3 regions of the Pseudomonas sp. S2_B10 genome follow, and region 3 is predicted to be linked to each of the others. Evidence: riboswitches for the same ligand, from Rfam matches in the RefSeq annotation. Region 3 holds a riboswitch; each other region holds the start of a gene.
The links. Region 3 has a riboswitch for cobalamin ahead of AB4O45_RS01740 (ABC transporter substrate-binding protein). Riboswitches for the same ligand answer to the same signal wherever they lie in the genome.
Positions count from the first base shown of each region.

Region 1: linked by a shared signal. The riboswitch ahead of cobW (cobalamin biosynthesis protein CobW) and the one ahead of AB4O45_RS01740 (ABC transporter substrate-binding protein) in region 3 are both predicted to bind cobalamin.
Region 2: linked by a shared signal. The riboswitch ahead of cobO (cob(I)yrinic acid a,c-diamide adenosyltransferase) and the one ahead of AB4O45_RS01740 (ABC transporter substrate-binding protein) in region 3 are both predicted to bind cobalamin.

Region 1 covers NZ_CP162768.1:5,589,193-5,592,462, forward strand. Annotated here, with positions in the region: gene AB4O45_RS24945 (CbtB domain-containing protein) at 1-107, opposite strand, end outside; cobalamin riboswitch at 231-449, opposite strand; cobalamin riboswitch at 1,324-1,535, shown strand; gene cobW (cobalamin biosynthesis protein CobW) at 1,635-2,699, shown strand; gene cobN (cobaltochelatase subunit CobN) at 2,703-3,270, shown strand, end outside.
Region 2 covers NZ_CP162768.1:4,772,624-4,775,893, forward strand. Annotated here, with positions in the region: gene AB4O45_RS21355 (PQQ-dependent sugar dehydrogenase) at 1-131, opposite strand, end outside; gene AB4O45_RS21360 (hypothetical protein) at 198-782, opposite strand; cobalamin riboswitch at 944-1,173, shown strand; gene cobO (cob(I)yrinic acid a,c-diamide adenosyltransferase) at 1,257-1,868, shown strand; gene AB4O45_RS21370 (cobyrinate a,c-diamide synthase) at 1,865-3,265, shown strand; gene bluB (5,6-dimethylbenzimidazole synthase) at 3,262-3,270, shown strand, end outside.
Region 3 covers NZ_CP162768.1:424,832-428,101, forward strand. Annotated here, with positions in the region: gene AB4O45_RS01725 (ABC transporter ATP-binding protein) at 1-301, shown strand, start outside; gene map (type I methionyl aminopeptidase) at 505-1,296, opposite strand; gene AB4O45_RS01735 (ParD-like family protein) at 1,293-1,520, opposite strand; cobalamin riboswitch at 1,730-1,921, shown strand; gene AB4O45_RS01740 (ABC transporter substrate-binding protein) at 2,062-3,075, shown strand; gene AB4O45_RS01745 (FecCD family ABC transporter permease) at 3,072-3,270, shown strand, end outside.

The sequences.
Region 1 (3,270 bases), 810 kb from region 3:
CTGGCACCGAGGATCGAGGCGAAGAGGGCGGCGGCGACGCGTTGGCCGAGTGTGGTGCTGCTGGAGATGTGGTCAGTGTGGCTGACGGTGTTACTGATGATCGACATAGCGCTTCCCTCTGAAATGTCAGCGGGTAAACAGAGCGCATGAAAATCCCTGCGGGCCGGGCACGCAGGGATTTCGAACAGCGCCCGCCCACCGCGGGTTTGTTTGTGTTCAGCGGCGCTTGCGCGTGCTGGGTGTTGCGGGCCGGTCTCCGGGCTCGCGAGGGGTTGGCTGGTCGCCGACCTGCAAGCATCACCTTCCCATGCCGGGGCACAGTGGATCTGACGCTTCGCTCGCTTACCGTTGCGGGGGCAGCACCGGACTGACATGGCTTTGAGTAAAGCACATGATTCACCGGTTTCCCGTTTCACCCTGTGAGGGGCACCCGTAACAAGGTGTGCAGGAGAACATGGGTTTGGGTTTTTAGTCAATTTCCGGGAGTTTTCGGTACTGCAGTGGGGGTATTTTTCTGATGTTTTTGTGTGTATATCCGTTGCTGCGGGTGTTGCTGATTACGGTTTCGCCCTTACGGCGAGGCACTTTTTCCAAACGCCGAAAAAGTACCCAAAAAGGCTTGCTCCTACGTTCGGCCCTCGCAGGCTCGGGTTCCTTCGCTCCGGGACTGATCCGGGCGCAGCGGCTCCGGTTTGCTTCGCTGCACCTACACTCGCTGTGTACGACTGCGTCGTACGGTCGCTGCGCTCCCACGCCCGGATCAATCCCTCCACTCAGCCTTGCGACGTCGCCGGTGGATCAAGATCAAGAGCACTCGAGCTAACGCTCATTGTTGAGTGGGGCGGCTGCGCTGCTTTACTTTTGCTTTTGTGGGAGCGAGCCTGCTCGCGAAGGCGGCCTGACAGCCGACCTGTTCTTGAGCTGGTGCGCGATCCAACTGTAGGAGCTGCCGAAGGCTGCGATCTTTTGCTTTTGCCTTTGCCTTTGCTTTTGCTCTGGCTTTTGATCTTTTGCCCCTTCGGCAGGCTTCGTTACGGGATCGATCCGGGGGTGGGAGCGCAGCGACCGTACGACGCAGTCGTACACAGCGGAAGGAGGTGCAGCGAAGCAAACCGTAGCCGCTGCGCCCGGATCGGTCCCGTAACGAAGGTACCCCGAGCCCCAGCGAGCGGGCCGTACGCCGGGGCAAAGCCTTTTGGTTCCTTTTTGGCGTTTGAAAAAGGGACTCGCTGTAAGAGCGAAACCATAAGAAGCCGTTACCGCAGCAACGGATATACCCCCAGTTTCAGACTCACCGACCATTGACCCACGACGGACCCATGCGTAGCCTTGCGCTTTCGAGGTTCTTCGGCACTCGCCGAAGCTAAGAAGGGAACGCGGTCAAAGCCGCGGCTGCCCCCGCAACTGTGAACGGTGATGTTCGTTGCCACGCCACTGCCAGCTCAACCGATGAGCCAGCGGGAAGGCGCAATGGACGCCAGGCCCAACGCCTGAACGCCGTCAGCCAGGAGACCTGCCTCGTCACAGATTCTCACTACAACCGGGCGGGGTGATCCGGTGGCGAATGCTTCCGGCGTGCACGCGCGCTGCCGGTTCTCGTCCCGTATGCCCGCCGCTTGCCAAAGGGCATACCGATGAAAACACTGGCCAAACTCCCCGTCACCATCGTCACCGGTTTCCTCGGTTCGGGCAAAACCACGCTGCTGCGGCACATGCTTGACAACGCTCAGGGCCGGCGCATCGCGGTGATCGTCAATGAGTTTGGCGAGTTGGGCATCGACGGTGAAATCCTCAAGCAATGCACCATCGGCTGCACCGAAGAAGAGGCCACCGGCCGCGTTTATGAGCTGGCCAACGGCTGCCTGTGCTGCACCGTGCAGGAAGAATTCTTCCCGGTAATGCGCGAACTGGTTGCCCGTCGCGGCGATCTCGACCACATCCTTATTGAAACCTCGGGCCTGGCCCTGCCAAAACCGCTGGTGCAAGCCTTCCAGTGGCCGGAAATCCGTAGCGCCTGCACCGTTGACGCGGTGATCACCGTGGTCGACAGCCCGGCCGTCGCTGCTGGCACCTTCGCAGCGTTCCCGGATCAGGTCGATGCCCAGCGCAAACTCGATCCGAACCTTGATCACGAGTCGCCGCTGCACGAATTGTTCGCTGATCAACTGGCCAGTGCTGACCTGGTCATCCTCAACAAAGCCGACCAGACCAGCGCGGAAGATCTGGCTCGGGTGCGCGCTGAAGTCGCCGAAGAGCTGCCGCCAGCGGTAAAAATCATCGAAGCCAGCAACGGCCGCCTGCCGCTCGACGTGCTGATCGGTCTCGGTGCCGGCTCCGAGGAGCACATCGACAGCCGCCACAGTCACCACGATCACCACCATGACGGTGATGACGACGATCACGATCACGACGCCTTCGATTCGATCTCAATCGAACTGCCGCAAGCTGACGAGAGCCTGCTGCTCGATGCGCTGACGCAACTGGTGGTGCAGCACGGCATCCTGCGGGTAAAAGGCTTCGCGGCGATTCCGCACAAGCCGATGCGCCTGTTGATCCAGGGCGTGGGCACGCGTTTCGATAAGCATTTCGACCGTCAGTGGGGCGCCGAAGAAGCGCGCGTCACGCGTCTGGTGCTGATCGGTCAGGAGCTTGATGCGGCACAACTCGAAGCGCAGTTGCGCGCTGCGCTCAGCGTTTAAGTCATGCACCTGCTCAGGACCCAGCCCGGCGGATTCGTCTCGGATGACAACATTGCCGATCTCGGACAAACCCCCGCCGAGTTGGTGATCCTGTGCAGCGGCGATTCCAGCCTGGCGCTGCTCGCCGAGGCTGCGCAGCAACTGCCCGATGACTATCCGAGCCTGCGTCTGGCCAACCCGATGCAGGTGCAGAATCATGCCTCGGTCGATCTGTATGTCGACGAAGTGCTGCGCCACGCCAAGGTCATTCTGATTTCGCTGCACGGCGGCATCGCCTATTGGCGCTACGGCGTCGAGCGGCTGGTCGAGTTGTCCGAACGCGGCGTGCAACTGATTCTGGTGCCCGGCGATGACCGCCCGGACCCCGAGCTCAGCGACTTGAGCACGGTCAGCGCCGACGTGCGCGATCGACTCTGGCAATTCCTGCGTCAGGGCGGCATGGGTAACGCGCTGGATTTCTTCCGTTGCCTGGGCAACCAATGGTTCGCCCGCGATTACCCGTGGAGCGAGCCGCAAACCCTGCCGCGCACGGCGATTTATCACCCACAGAAAAACAGCGCTGCCCTGAGCG
Region 2 (3,270 bases), 1.6 Mb from region 3:
AGCGTCTTGTTCGGTTCGGGCAGTTTCGGTGACGGGCCGGTGCCGTCGGAGACTTGCAGGCTGGAGGTTTCACCGCAGGCGGCGAGCCCGCCAGCGACGGCGATGATAAGAGCGAGTTGGGCCTTGCGCATTGCTGATCTTCCCTATGAATGCATTCCTAAACATAGAGGAGGGCGCAGGCCCGATGGTTCAACTGCTCAACCGCGGGCTTCCTTGAACAGCATGGCGATGCCCGGATGATAGTTGCCCGCGTCGCTGTGCAATTTGCGATAGGCGTAGGGGAAATACCAGGCCACGGCGCAGGTGTGTTCCTTTTGCAGGTCGTCGACCATGTCCTGCAATTCTTCGGGGCTGGCGCTGTGCTGAGGTTTTTGCGGAGCAACAAAGAGGCAGCCGAGCTTGAGATCGCTGGCGTAGCTGATGCGCTTGGCATCAACGGTGATGTCGAGCAGTGCCTGGGTCAGGTTGAGATTGTTGACCCGTGGCCAACGTTGCGTGGCCTGAATGAACGCGCGGTCTTCGGCGCCGGCAATCAGCAGGTCGGCGCGAGCATTGCGTTCGCCTTCTTCGTTCTGTTTGCGCGTGGCCGTGTCGTTCAGCGTGACCATTTCAGCCATCCACGCCGCTGCCGCGAGCAGGCCGAGATTGGCTTTCTCGTCGTGCCAATATGGCGTGTCGTTGTCGCCGCGTACGGTGTTGTAGCGATCGATACAGTCAAACCAGCGTTCCAGCAACGGGCGCAGGAATTCCAGGCGCGGGTTGCTGATGATCATGCCTTGCATCGTCGTCATCCTTATTGTTGTAGTGGGCTTTCGAAAAAAGCATGGCTCTTTGATATCACTTGTCGCAGTCTGGCACAAGATTGCCGCTGCACAATGGATCAGCGGCAGTTATTCGCGCGCAAAGCGCCTCTTCAATTGACGCTCCACCCCCAACCCTCTAACCTTCGCCGCTTGTTTCAGGTGCTCTGTGGCCCCGCGTCGACAGAGTGAAACAGGGAAGCCGGTGAGGGTGGTCTTCAAGCGAAGCCACGACGATCCCGGCGCTGCCCCCGCAACGGTAAATGAGTGAAAACTGCGCCTTGAGCCACTGCCTCGAAAGAAGCGGGAAGGCGCGCAGTCCGGCGAAACGCCGCTCATGAGCCCGGAGACCGGCCTGATCCATCTCAGCGGCATCACGGTGGGCGATGCCAGGCTTTTTGCCGTCTATTCTTGTGCCTGCCCGCCGTTATCCAGCCTCAACGGAGAGCTCCCCCCATGACTGATTCCCCCGAGCGTGACGAACGCCATCTGGCGCGCATGCAGCGCAAGAAGGCCGTGATCGACGAACGCATCGCCAACTCGCCCGACGAATGTGGCCTGGTGCTGGTGCTGAGCGGCAATGGCAAAGGCAAGAGCAGCTCGGCGTTCGGCATGCTCGCCCGCGCGATGGGCCACGGCATGCAGTGCGGCGTTGTGCAGTTCATCAAGGGCCGCAACAGCACCGGCGAAGAATTGTTTTTCCGCCGCTTCCCCGAGCAGGTGCGTTTCCACGTCATGGGCGAAGGCTTCACCTGGGAAACCCAGGATCGTCAGCGCGACATCGCCGCTGCGACCGCCGCTTGGGAAGTCTCGCGTGAATTGTTGCGCGACCCTTCGATCGGTCTGGTGGTGCTCGATGAATTGAACATCGCCCTCAAGCACGGCTACCTCGATCTCGATCAGGTGCTCAGCGATTTGCAAGCGCGCCCGCCGATGCAGCACGTGGTGGTCACCGGTCGCGGCGCCAAGCCGGAAATGATCGAGATGGGCGACACGGTTACCGAGATGGGCATGCTCAAGCACGCCTTTCAGGCCGGGATCAAAGCGCAGAAAGGCGTCGAACTTTGAAGCAACCACGTCACTGCCCGGCGGTGTTGATCGCCGCGCCGGCCTCCGGTCAGGGCAAGACCACCGTCACCGCCGCACTCGCCCGTTTGCATCGCAATCAGGGGCGCAAGGTGCGCGTATTCAAATGCGGCCCGGACTTTCTCGATCCGATGATCCTCGAGCGCGCCAGCGGTGCGCCGGTGTATCAACTGGACATGTGGATGGTCGGCGAGCAGGAAAGTCGCCGGCTGTTGTGGGAAGCCGCCGCCGAGGCTGACCTGATTCTGATCGAGGGCGTGATGGGCCTGTTCGACGGCACGCCATCCAGCGCTGATCTGGCGCGCCACTTCGGTGTGCCGGTGCTCGGCGTGATCGACGGCACCGCCATGGCGCAGACCTTTGGCGCCTTGGCGCTGGGCCTGGCCAAGTATCAGCCGGACTTGCCGTTCGCTGGCGTGCTGGCCAACCGCGTCGGCACCTTGCGCCATGCGCAATTACTCGAAGGCAGCCTCACCGAAGGTCTGCGCTGGTACGGTGCGCTGTCCCGCGAAACCGGTATCGAATTGCCGAGCCGCCACCTCGGCCTGGTTCAGGCCAGCGAATTGAATGATCTGGATCTGCGCCTCGACGCGGCCGCCGATGCGCTGGCCAGCAGTTGCGAGGTCGCGCTGCCACCGGCCGTTGAATTCGCCGCGCCTGACGTCATCGCCGCCGAGCCTCTATTAAAAGGTGTGCGCATCGCCGTTGCCCGCGATGAAGCCTTTGCCTTCACCTATGGCGCCAGTCTCGATCTGCTGCGGGCGATGGGCGCCGAATTGCGCTTCTTCTCGCCGATCCGCGACACGCAATTGCCCGAGGCGGACAGCCTGTATCTGCCGGGCGGCTATCCAGAGTTGCATCACGTCGCGCTGGCGCAAAACGCCTCGATGCTGGCGGCGATCCGCGCGCACCATACGGCGGGCAAGCCCTTGCTCGCCGAGTGTGGCGGCATGCTTTACCTGCTTGATTCGCTGACCGACGTGGAAGGCACCCGTGCTGAGCTGGTCGGTTTGCTCAAGGGCGAGGCGGTGATGCAGAAGCGTCTGGCGGCGCTGGCGTTGCAGGCGGTTGAATTGCCGGAAGGGGAGTTGCGTGGGCATACCTATCATCATTCCCTGACCACCACAGAGCTGACGCCGATTGCCCGTGGGCTGAGCCCCAATGGCGGGCGCGGCGCTGAGGCGGTTTATCGCGAGGGGCGGATGACGGCGTCGTACGTGCACTTTTATTTCCCATCGAATCCGACTGCGATTGCGGCATTGTTTGCGCCAGACAGTGAGGCCGGCTTCGCGAGCAAGCTCGCTCCCACAGTGAATGGTGAGCTTCCTGAAGAAATGCGATCTCCTGTGGGAGCTGGCTTGCCAGCGATGGGGCCATGACCGAG
Region 3 (3,270 bases):
GCTGATGGTGCGTCCGGAAAAGGCCTTGGCGCTGAGCACGCAGCAGGCGCTGGATGAGCCGCTGGCAGCGGGCTGGAATGAGGTGTCGGCGAACGTTTTGGAGGTGCTGTTTCTCGGTGAAAGCCAGACGTGCAGCGTGGTGACTGCGGGCGGGACGTCGATGACGGTGAAAGCGCTATCGGCAGCGGGCATGCCGCTCAAGGCCGGCGATCCGGTACGGGTGCGCTGGGCGACGGCGGATGCTTGTGTTTATACCGAGTGGACCGAGAGCGCCTTGAACAAGGCTGCCGGGGCTCACTGATTGCGCTGAGTCAGTTGGATCTACCCCCTCACCCCAGCCCTCTCCCCCACGGGGGGCGAGGGGGAAAGGGAGCCGATCTTCATGCTGTTCAAAATGTAAGTTCGACTCGGTATCGCACGTCGGCGTATCTCGCAACAACACCTCGGTCAGTCACCTCTCCCATTGGGAGAGGGCTAGGGTGAGGGCAAGCAGGCGACACGGTATTAGCCAATGGCCCGGTACCCTTCAATCTCATCCGGCCACGCCGTCAGCACTTCAAACCCGCTCTCCGTCACCGCGACCATATGCTCCCACTGCGCCGACAACGAGCCGTCCTTGGTCAATACGGTCCAGCCATCCGGCATGTTCTTCACATGGCGTTTGCCGGCGTTGAGCATCGGTTCCACGGTGAAAATCATTCCGGCCTTGAGCTTCAGCCCTTGATTGGGAAAGCCGTAATGCAGGATCTGCGGTTCGTCGTGATAGACCTTGCCGATGCCGTGGCCGCAGTATTCGCGTACCACGCTGAAGCCCTCCGCCTCCGCCAGGCTCTGGATCGCGTGGCCGATATCGCCCAGTGTTGCGCCGGGTTTCACTGCACGGATGCCCGCGCACATGGCTTCGTAGGTGGTCTTGATCAGGTGCTGCGCTTCGGGAGTCGCCTCGCCCACCACATACATGCGACTGGTATCGCCGAACCAGCCGTCCTTGATCACCGCGATGTCGAGGTTGACGATGTCGCCGTCTTTCAATGGCGTACCCGATGGAATCCCGTGGCACACCACATCGTTGACCGACGCACAGACGGTTTTCGGGAAGCCGTGATAACCGACATTGGCTGGCACCGCCTTCTGCACATTGACGATGTAATCGTTGCACAGCCGGTCCAGCTCATCGGTGGTCACACCGGCCTTCACATGCGGCACCAGCATTGCCAGCACTTCGGCGGCGAGTTTGCCGGCGGCGCGGGATTTTTCGATGTCGGCCGGGGTGTTGATCTTGATCTGGTTTCTCATGCGCTGACGGCTTCCTGAGTCAGTTGTTGCAGATCCAGCCCACCATTCTGTTCGGCGCGGATCAGCAGGCGGCAAATGGCGCTGTGGTCGAGGTTGGGATGCAGCTCGGCGAGCATGCCGATGCGCATCCAGTGCTCGGCCTGCGCGTTGATCGAGCGGCTGAGGGCGTTGCTGGAGATACGCAGGTTCTCGTGCATGTCCTCTGAGATTTTTACGATGCCCATATATGAATCCGATACGATGTGTATATGGAACGTATATTAGCCAAGCTTACCCTCGGATTGCAAACGCTCCGCCACGCAAACACGCACCCGTGTAGGAGCTGCCGAAGGCTGCGATCTTTTGATCTTGCCCGTTAAAGACCAGATCAAAAGATCGCAGCCTTCGGCAGCTCCTACCAAAGCAGATTCGGCTCCCCATCAGCGGCCTGATCGACTACCATGCCCGCGCCGGTTTCCACACGGAATTAATAGGGAATCCGAGGTGCTCCACGCATCAATCGGAACTGCCCCCGCAACTGTAGGTGCCGAGCCTGCTCCTCGACTGCCACTGGGTGAATCCCGGGAAGGCCGGAGCGTGGCGATGACGCATCAGTCAGGAGACCTGCCGGCACAGTGACTGACCAACCGGCGGGGTGTCCGGGAAGGACATCGTGCCGTGCGCATTTTCCCCGTGCCGGCCTTGCGCAGTTTCCACGACCGCGCCCGAGGTGTGTTTCCAAACCGTACCCGCCCGCTCCCGTACGGTTCCCTTGGAGACTGCCCCATGCTGCTGCCCCGCGTTGCCACCCTGCTCACCGCTCTGAGCCTTTGCGCCCTGGCGCAAGCGGCGCCGACTGCGTATCCGCTGACCGTCGAAAATTGTGGCAGCAGCCTGACCTTTCAACACGCACCTGCGCGCACGGTGACTATCGGCCAGGCCGGCACCGAAATGCTCTACGCCTTGGGTCTGGGCGACAAAGTCGTCGGCACTTCGCTGTGGTTCAACGATGTGCTGGGCACATACAAAGCACAGAACGACAGGATCGAGCGCCTCGCCGACAACGAGCCGAGTTTCGAAGCGGTGATCGCCAAACGCCCGGAGCTGGTTGCCGTCGAGCTGGAATGGATGGTCGGCCCGCAAGGCGCGGTCGGCACCCGCGAGCAGTTTCATGAACTGAAGATTCCGACCTATCTGCTGCCCTCCGATTGCGAAGCCAAGGACAACCTCGTGGGTTCGGACGGCACGCGGCTGGCGCCGTTTCGCATCGACAGCATCTACAAAAGCGTGAGCCAACTGGCGGCGATTTTCGATGTGCAGGCGCGTGGCGAGCAGCTCAATGAGCAGCTCAAAGCCAGCCTCGCGCAGTCGATCGCCACCGCGAAAAAGCAGCAGCGCAAAGACGTCAGCGCCCTGGTGTGGTTCTCCAGCGCCGAGATGGACATCGAGCCTTTCGTGGCCGGGCACAAAGGTGTGCCCGATTTCATGCTCAGCACCCTCGGCGTGCGCAACGTCGTCGAGTCGGATGAAGAATGGCCAACCGTCGGCTGGGAAACCATCGCCAAGGCCAACCCGACATTTCTGGTGATCGCGCGCATGGATCGTCGACGTTTCCCGGCGGACGACTATCAGAAGAAACTCGCCTTCCTGCGCAGTGATCCGGTGACGCGCAACATGGATGCGGTCAAGCACAACCGCATCATCATCCTAGACGCCATGGCCATGCAGGCCAGCCTGCGCACCTTCGACGGCCTCGAACAACTGGCCAGCGCCATCAACGGCTACGACCTGTCGCAATGAGCAGACGCCTGATCCGTTTGCTGCTGGTGCTGTTGACGCTGTCGGTCGCGCTGATTGGCGGCGTGGCCATTGGTGAGACTTCGATCGAGCCGAGCGTGGTGTTGCAGGTGCTGGCGAACAAGCTGTGGGGCGCCGGTTATGTGCTCGACCCGATCGACGAAGGTATCGTCTGGAACTATCGCCTGACCCGCGCGC